One region of the Lysinibacillus sp. G01H genome, then DNA from elsewhere that is predicted to be linked to it. Evidence: riboswitches for the same ligand, from Rfam matches in the RefSeq annotation. Region 1 holds a riboswitch; the other holds the start of a gene.
What was found. Region 1 has a riboswitch for FMN ahead of ribE (riboflavin synthase). Riboswitches for the same ligand answer to the same signal wherever they lie in the genome.

Region 1 (4,438 bases):
ACGACAACATTCATTCTCGAACCCTCTTTCGATTAATGAAAAATATAGCGGTATACAGACTAATAGGAATCGTAAGGACAACACCAATACCCCCTGCTAAGGCACGGGCTAATTCTAAAGAAAGATTTAAGGACAATGTAAGCCCTAATGTGGAAGAATTTTTTAAATAGAGAATAATCATAGGTATGGAGCCGCAAAGGTAGGCAAAGAATAAAATACTTGTAATAGTACCCATGATATCTTTACCGATTTCATGTCCCGAAGATTTAAGTGCTTTGACAGGGATCGTAGGATCTTGCTCGTATAAAGCAAAAATCGAGGAAGCCATTGTAATAGAAACATCCATTACTGCCCCGAGTGAGCCAATAAATAAACCTGCCATAAAGACGGTACGATAGGGACGCGTTAAAAATTGCATTTCTTCATAACGAAGACCATTTTCACCTGTCAACCACATTACAATAGAGCTTATGATAAGCGCTAGAATAGTGCCTAAAAGTGTGGACACGATGGCTACATATGTTTTTGTATTTAATCCACTAATAAGTAGTAGCGAGATAATTGTAAATAGCACCGCACAAATGCCGCTGACTACTAATAGGCTTACGCCCCCATGCTTCACATAAAGATCTAATGCGAATGATAAAATCACAGCATTGACCACCAGGCTAATGATAGAAAATAAGCCTTGTCTTTTACCTATAATAAGTAGGGCAAAAATAAAAATCCATGCAATCATTACCATGGTTTGATCACGTTTTAAATCGACAATGGTTCCTGTTAAAACTGATTGTGCTGTGCGATCATCTAGCGTGACAAAGATTTCATTGCCTACATGGTATTCTTGATCAAAAGCACCAGACGAAGAATAGTCATTCGTCAAATGAATGGATTGCCCCTTATGCTGACCATTTTTGATAATGGCCATAATTTCCTGTGTAAATAAAAAATCCCTATTTTCATACATGTCTGTCATTGGTTCTGATTTTGTTACATCCACTTGCGTTATTTTCGCTATCGGTCGATCATAAAATTGTTCATTATGATGTACGAAAACAATCGAAACCCCACAACAGAATGCTAATAGGGCATAGCAAATAGCTTGTTTAAAAGGTATATTTTTTAAAAATGTCAAGTAAATGACCTCCAAACGGCTAGACTGAATAGTCACTTGTAAAGGAACGTTTTTTTGATTAAGAAGTTCCATTAACAGGTTAAATGTCATCATTTTAATAACATCTTTTACATTTTTTAAGTCTCGTCAGAGCTGTTTAAAATTTATGCTTCCAAAAAAATTTAAAAAGAAGGATGGATAATATAATAAAATAGTGTTATCGTAAGACTAGCTAAATAAAAATATTCTTCGGGGTAGGGTGAAATTCCCGATCGGCGGTGATGAAGCAATTCAAAGTCCGTGAGCGCAAGCTGATTTGGTGCAAATCCAAAACCGACAGTTACAGTCTGGATGGGAGAAGGGTAAAAATGCGAACTTTTTAAATTGATTCTAATTTAGAAGGTTTATTTGACTATGCATTTATTACAAAACTTCCCAATCACCTTGTGGGAAGTTTTTTTATTTAGCTACAATCGAATAGAAGATGTTCTTCGGGGTAGGGTGAAATTCCCAATCGGCGGTGATGAAGCAATTCAAAGTCCGTGAGCGCAAGCTGATTTGGTGCAAATCCAAAACCGACAGTGATAGTCTGGATGGGAGAAGAACGAATGAGATAACAGTCTATGAAAAAATTGTTTTCAAATAGGCTTATTTGTTGATGTCTTATACTCCCAAAACCCCTTTGATGTAAAGGGGTTTTTATTTTTATATTGTTAACGAGAGAAGGGAGAAGGATAAGGATAAGGCACAAAAACAGGTGGATCAACTTTAAAAGTAAAGAATAGAAGTGCTAATAAAGTAGAGTAGGTGATGGAATGTTTACTGGACTTGTAGAGGATATTGGTATCATAAAAGCCGTGCAAAGCGATCGGAACAGTATGAAAATTACGATTCAATCAGCCAAGATAACGGAGGATGTCAAGCTTGGTGACAGTATAGCGGTCAATGGAGTTTGTTTAACGGTGACACATTTCACACAACAGCAGCTTACGATGGATGTTATGCCTGAAACAGTCAAAGCAACAAATTTACAGCAGCTGGCAATAGGTGATTCTGTTAATTTGGAGCGGGCCATGCCTGCTAATGGACGATTTGGAGGTCATTTTGTTGCTGGTCATGTTGATGGAGTCGGCAAAATTTTGCGAAAACGTCCAGTGGCAAACGCCGTTTATATTGATATCGAAATGTCTGAGGAACTAACCAACTTTTGTATTCCAAAGGGTTCCATAACAATTGATGGCACAAGCTTAACCCTTTTTCATGTTGAAGCCAATAGTGTCACGATTTCGCTCATTCCTCATACTTACAAAGAAACCGTTTTAGGTTTGAAGAGGGTTGGAGCAATCGTTAATATCGAAACCGATTTAGTCGGAAAATACATTATAGGGCAATTAAAAAAAGGGCAAACAACGCCAGCTATTACAAGAGATTATTTAGCACAACATGGTTTTTAAATCATAGAATAGGAGTTGATCATCGTGCTACATTCAATTGAAGAAGCCATAGAGGATTTAAGGCACGGCAATATGATTGTGGTGGTTGATGATGAGGATCGAGAAAATGAAGGAGATCTTCTGGCACTCGCTGAATTCATCACACCAGCAACAATCAACTTTATGGCAACCAATGGTAGAGGTTTAATTTGTACGCCGATTTCGCAGCAGCTTGCACAAAAGCTAGATTTATATCCAATGGTTCAGCACAATACGGATAACCATCAAACCGCATTTACGATAAGCATCGACCATGTAGAAACAACGACAGGGATTAGCGCCTTTGAGCGTGCGCTAACGATACAAAGGATGATAGAAAAGCAAGCTAAGCCGACTGATTTTCGTCGACCAGGCCATATTTTTCCGTTGATTGCGAAAGAGCAAGGAGTGCTGCAACGGAGAGGGCACACAGAGGCGACGATTGATCTAGCGAAGCTTTGTGATAGTGTACCAGCAGGTGTTATTTGCGAAATTATGGGGGATGATGGGCACATGCTTCGGTTTGAAGAACTGACAAAGTTCGCTGCACATCATGGCTTAAAAATGATATCGATAGAAGCATTGGTTGCATATCGTAAACAATTATCCACTAATAAATCTAAAATTTCTATGTAAAAAGGAGAAAAAACAATGGGTCAAACATTTGAAGCACAATTAATTGGAACGGATTTGAAAATTGCAGTAGTAGTGGGTCGTTTTAATGAGTTCATTACTAGCAAATTATTGGATGGGGCAATGGATGGTTTAACTCGTCATGGGGTTGATCCTGCATTTATTGATGTTGCATGGGTACCAGGGGCTTTTGAAGTTCCTTTTATGGCAAAACAACTGGCAGAAACAAAGAAATATGATGCCATTATTGGTTTAGGTACTGTTATTCGTGGCTCTACAACACACTATGACTATGTTTGTAATGAATCTGCAAAAGGCATTGCCAATGTGTCATTGTCAACGAATGTACCTGTTATTTTTGGAATTGTTACTACCGAAAATATTGAACAGGCAATTGAACGTGCAGGAACGAAATCTGGTAATAAAGGCTATGATGCGGCAATGTCTGCAATTGAGATGGCAAATCTAAAGAAAATGATTAGTTCAGGACAATTTAAATAGTCGTCACAACATTTGTTTCTTTGAATATTTTGAACAACCATGGGAAAAATATGCTTAAGTGTATTTATTGAATGTGATTGTTTTCATAAATGTACTAATCTTGAGCTGGCTCAGTAGGAGATGAGAAGTATTTCATCAATGGAACAAATTAATTTGAAAATGTTGAAATCACTATTTCAACGCTCTGCTGATGTGATTTTCCAACAATATAATTTTCAGCAATATACAGTACATTTGATAACTTGTGATGCAATGGTCAATGAGCAAATTCTTCAAACTGTGGTTGTTCAACGTGTTCAATCTTTGTTAAGCAATGTCACTGAGGACATGCTAGAGGAAGAAATCGAACAGCATTTACACATTCCCTATTTACAAAAGATTTTATCGAAAGAGGATGCGGTAACTAGGGTCTATAAAGGACATGTCTTATTGTATTTTGAAGAAAATCAATTACTTTATTCTAGTGATATTTCAAAAAGACCCAATCGAGAGCCAGGGGAAACAACATTAGAACTAGTAGTAAAGGGACCTAGAGATGACTTTATTGAAGACGTTTTTATTAATATTGCTTTATTAAGAAAACGATTACCCACTAATTCTTTTAGTGTAGAGACATTAGAAATTGGCAAGCGTTCTAAAACAACCGTAGCCATTTTATATATGGAAGACATCGTAAATTTAGATATGCTGGAACAAATTCGACTTCAATTACAAAAAA
Region 2 (4,438 bases), 240 kb from region 1:
AAACACGACTATACCAAGTAAAAGTGTCCACATTGGACGCGATTTCTGACTATGCTCCATAAATGCCGCGACGATAATCTCATATAAACTAAATGATGACGTTAATGTAGCAAATAAAAATAGCAATAAAAACATGGCTAAAAACACTTCACCAAATGGCATTTGACTAAATGCTGTTGGTAGCACCATAAATAGCAAACCTGGACCCACTGCTGGCTCTAAATCAAAGGCGAACACAACAGGGAAAATCGCTAAACCTGCTAAAAATGAAACAAGCACGGTTAACAGCACTACAGAACCCGCTGAATTCGGAAGACTGACATCTTTTTTTAGATAAGAGCTATATGTAACTAGACAAGAAAAACCTACTGCTAACCCAAAGAACGATTGCCCTAAGGCTTCTAATAATGCCTTACCCGTAATATTCGAGAAATCAGGCCATAAGAAGAATTTTACCCCTTCCATTGCCCCATCTAATGTAACTGCACGCACAACAAGGACAATAAACATTATGAAAAGTAACGGCATCATCCATTTATTGGCCTTTTCAATCCCATTTTGTACACCTAATGAAATCACAAGTACGTTGGCTAATGTAAAAAACACTAGACCAACTAGCGTAATCCAAGGCGTGCCTATAATTTTTCCAAATAATTCAGCAGGATCTACTGCTGGATCAATTACCGCGCCAGCTACACCTAGCCCGCTATAAATAAAGATCCAACCTCCAACAACGCTATAAAAAGTTAATAATAAAAAACAGCCTAGCACGCCCATTCGACCAATCCAGGCCCATCCTGGCTTAGTTGGAGCAATTTTTTTATACGCTGTTACAGCCTCGGATTGTGTACCACGTCCTAAAACATACTCGGACAATAACATCGGTAGTCCTATTAACAAGGTAAATAACACAAAGATAAGGAAAAATGCTCCTCCACCACTTTGTCCTGTTACATAGGGAAGTTTCCAAATTGCCCCTAGTCCGATCGCCGCACCAGCTGACGCTAAAATAAAACCTAATTTACTAGACCATTGTCCTTTTTTTCCACTCATCTCTTCAAACTCCTCAAACATTCTAAACTCTTCTCTATTTTACATGAAAATATAGCTTTCGACTAGGTTGTAATTATAAAGTACTAGTTAGCTATTTTACTCCATTACTTTTTTCTATATTTATCCGTTAGTTTTGCCTTTCTTTTCTTCACACCTTTCCCTATCCATCATTCCTTCCAAAAAAAAACCTCAGGTATGTTCACCCGAGGTTAGTAAAAATTATTTTGTTATATAGATAGAACGCTGGCGGTCGATCCACTTGCGCATAGTTGTAAATAAAAACGCCATAATAGCCGTTAATAAAACACCTTTCACAATGTTAAATGGTAAAATCCCAGCGATAATCATTTTATAAAGTGAGTCACCTACAACCGGTTCCATTCCTAAGAAGTATGTGTACATCGGTAAAAATACTGCGTAGTTTAAAATACTCATCCCTACTGCCATTACGACTGTTCCTGTCGCTAAACCTCCAACAAGACCAGCAATTGTTTTAAAGCGATTAAAAATAAGGCTTACAGGCAAAATAAATAAAATACCTGTTGCAAAGTTGGCAATATGACCTACTGGCACACCTGTTGGCGTTCCAGAGAAAATCCAATCCAATACATTTTTAAATAATTCTACTAAAATACCAGCTACAGGCCCCATTGTGATGGCTGCTATTAATGCAGGCATATCACTAAAGTCGACTTCCAAGAATGCTGGGAATGGTGGAATTGGGAAATTAAAAAGCATTAATAAAAACGAAATACTGCTCAGCATGCCAATCGTAATAAACGATTGAAGTTTAACATTTTTCTTCATAGAAAACTCTCTCCTCTTTGCTGATTCAATCTCGCAAGAAGAAAGGTGACGATCTTTCAATTGTTAGCACGAAAAAACCCTTATGCATAAAGAGCACAAGGGAGAAAGGCATGACGAATAAGCGTCAATTTAAACTATTTTTGAGCACTGTTTAAAAAGCCATACAAAAAAGCGCTCGGTCATAGTTTATTTCATAACAATGAATGACGATCGTACCTCCATCTTCTCCCATCCAGACTTTAACTGTCGGCCTCGGAATCACACCAAGTCAGCCATGCAAATAAATTTGCACAGGTCGCGGGCTGAAGAGCGAAGCATAAACCATTCGAGTTAATGGAAACATTAACGGTTCACCACTCTATTACCGCCGGTCGGGATTTTCACCCTGCCCCGAAGATGAATCATATTATTTTATACTACAACCTTACTATAATTAATTATTAAGAAAAAGTAAATAGTTCTGCTTAAAAAATTCCGATTAGATTTGTAAGTATTGTAAAAATGGAGCATTCCATGTTACAGGAATGCTCCATTTTTGATTTTGACTAAGGCATATATTGTTTATTTGGCCCCACAGGCTTGGGTAAATACGTTTTTAAATCGAATCCTTCCCAGCTTTCTTGGACCACATTATCCAAGCGTAATTGTTGGTCAAAGCTAGCAGCAGTTAACATCATAGCTTCAATCAATTGGGTAGCGCGAATTGGCTCCATCGATGCTAAATCTAAGGGAATATCGAATGTTACGACTACACCTTCTGCTTCCTCTTTCACGGTATATGTTACATTTTCAGGAACCACTGTTACATAAACATCATCATTTTTGTTTTTCATTAGTGTAAGTGCCTCTGTAACATTAGCAAATGTTTGACGGAAATCTGGTGATAGATATTCTGCCCCATTACCATCTTGGTATAAATAATAATTAAAATGCTTGGCGTTTGTTAATGACATGGCTTGACTTGGCTCACCCTCCTGAGAAAACTCATAAGGTGTGCCATCTTCATTTTGAATCTCAACTTCCGTATATTCAGAATCCGAGAAGGTATCCTCTAAAGTCCCTTTGTACTCATTAACGGTAGCTGATGCAACATCATAGTCATTGTCCTTTGGTAATACGTGGACAAGCTTGTCTTCCTTCTCCTTCAGTTCACCTTTAAAAGGATGATAATCCGTAAACCCTTTGGCTTCTTCATCTATTTGAGGAGCATATTTTTCATACATCTGTAGGGTAGAAGGCTTTTCAGTTCCAAAATCAGTTGCTACACGCTCATTTGGTATCACATATGTCATTGGAACACTTTCTGCATCGCGTCCTGCCAAACCAATACGGAAAACGACAGCATCTTTCACATCTTCCTCATAGACAGACGACCGTAAAGATAACATACGCTCATGCTCCGATACAATACTGGATTGAAGTGCCTCATCCTGGGTAGCTGCCTCTTTAGCAGAACGATCTTCCTGTAACGTAGAGTAATTAGCCGTTTCTGGCGTACTAGCTAGATCTTTTTGGCTAGCGTCATTATTCATGAACATGAAGCCAACGAGTACCGTTATCGCGAAAACTGCTGCTACACTCGTAAAAATCGGCATTTTTCGGAACTTAAATCGTGATGGTCGTTCATCTTGTATTAAAGATTTACTTTCTTGTTGTGCTTCTTCATTCTCTATAGGTTGTTGTATCGCTTCTTGTAGGTGACTATTATCCTGCAAGCGAGCATCTGCCATTAACCGATTTAATATTTCTTCTTTTGAACGGCGGTCAGAAAGCTTAGGGGCATTGTTCAAGACATGTTCAAGCTGTTCATCATCAAATGGCTTATGCGTCATTGCCGTTTCGCCTCCTGTTCTCTAATCGGCTGTAGCTGTTGCCTTAAAAATTTAATGGCTCGATGCTGGGTCGTTTTTACCTTAGCTTCTGTCCAATCTAGTATTTGCGCTGTTTCTGCAATCGATAAATCTTGAAAATAGCGCATAATAATGACCATTTTTTGGTCTCCTGTACAGTTTTCAAGTGCTGATTCTACCTGCATAAATTCATCACTGGCCTGTAGCATATCTTCCGGTGATGGCGTGGTTGAATGGAGCTGTTCCGTTTCCCAGTCAAAGAAATCATGTGAATGCTTTTGACGTACAGCTTGCTTTCTAAAATGATCAATTGCTACATTTTTAGCAATAGCAAATAGCCAAGTTTTCTCACTACTATTGCCTGCAAATTGATCGTATGAGCGCAACACTCGTACATAAACTTCATGTGCTAAATCTTCGGCAAGTGTACGATTTTTTACTAAATATATTAAAAACTGAAACACGTCTTGGTGATATGCATCGTATAGTCGATGGAACACGGAGTCATTCAAAGCACTCCACCCCCGTTCTATAATATTTGTCGTCTTACATTCATAGAAGTTACAGCCAATTAATAGCAATACTTGTTATTAATCGAACGGTAAATAAAACGTGAAGGTCGTACCCTCTTTCAACACACTGTCTACCATAATATTACCTGAGTGTGCCTTCACAATATTTCTAGCAATGGCTAAGCCGAGACCAGTTCCACCCTTGGAACGAGTACG

Region 2: linked by a shared signal. The riboswitch ahead of PSR12_RS06335 (ECF transporter S component) and the one ahead of ribE (riboflavin synthase) in region 1 are both predicted to bind FMN.

What each region holds. Positions count from the first base shown of each region.
Region 1 is NZ_CP118397.1:1,551,703-1,556,140, forward strand. It holds gene PSR12_RS07530 (YibE/F family protein) at 1-14, opposite strand, end outside; gene PSR12_RS07535 (YibE/F family protein) at 11-1,135, opposite strand; FMN riboswitch at 1,356-1,481, shown strand; FMN riboswitch at 1,598-1,723, shown strand; gene ribE (riboflavin synthase) at 1,930-2,568, shown strand; gene ribB (3,4-dihydroxy-2-butanone-4-phosphate synthase) at 2,593-3,222, shown strand; gene ribH (6,7-dimethyl-8-ribityllumazine synthase) at 3,238-3,720, shown strand; gene PSR12_RS07555 (spore germination protein) at 3,859-4,438, shown strand, end outside.
Region 2 is NZ_CP118397.1:1,311,829-1,316,266, reverse strand. It holds gene PSR12_RS06340 (sodium-dependent transporter) at 1-1,053, opposite strand, end outside; gene PSR12_RS06335 (ECF transporter S component) at 1,273-1,860, opposite strand; FMN riboswitch at 2,077-2,262, opposite strand; gene PSR12_RS06330 (RNA polymerase subunit sigma) at 2,406-3,692, opposite strand; gene sigX (RNA polymerase sigma factor SigX) at 3,689-4,222, opposite strand; gene PSR12_RS06320 (ATP-binding protein) at 4,301-4,438, opposite strand, start outside.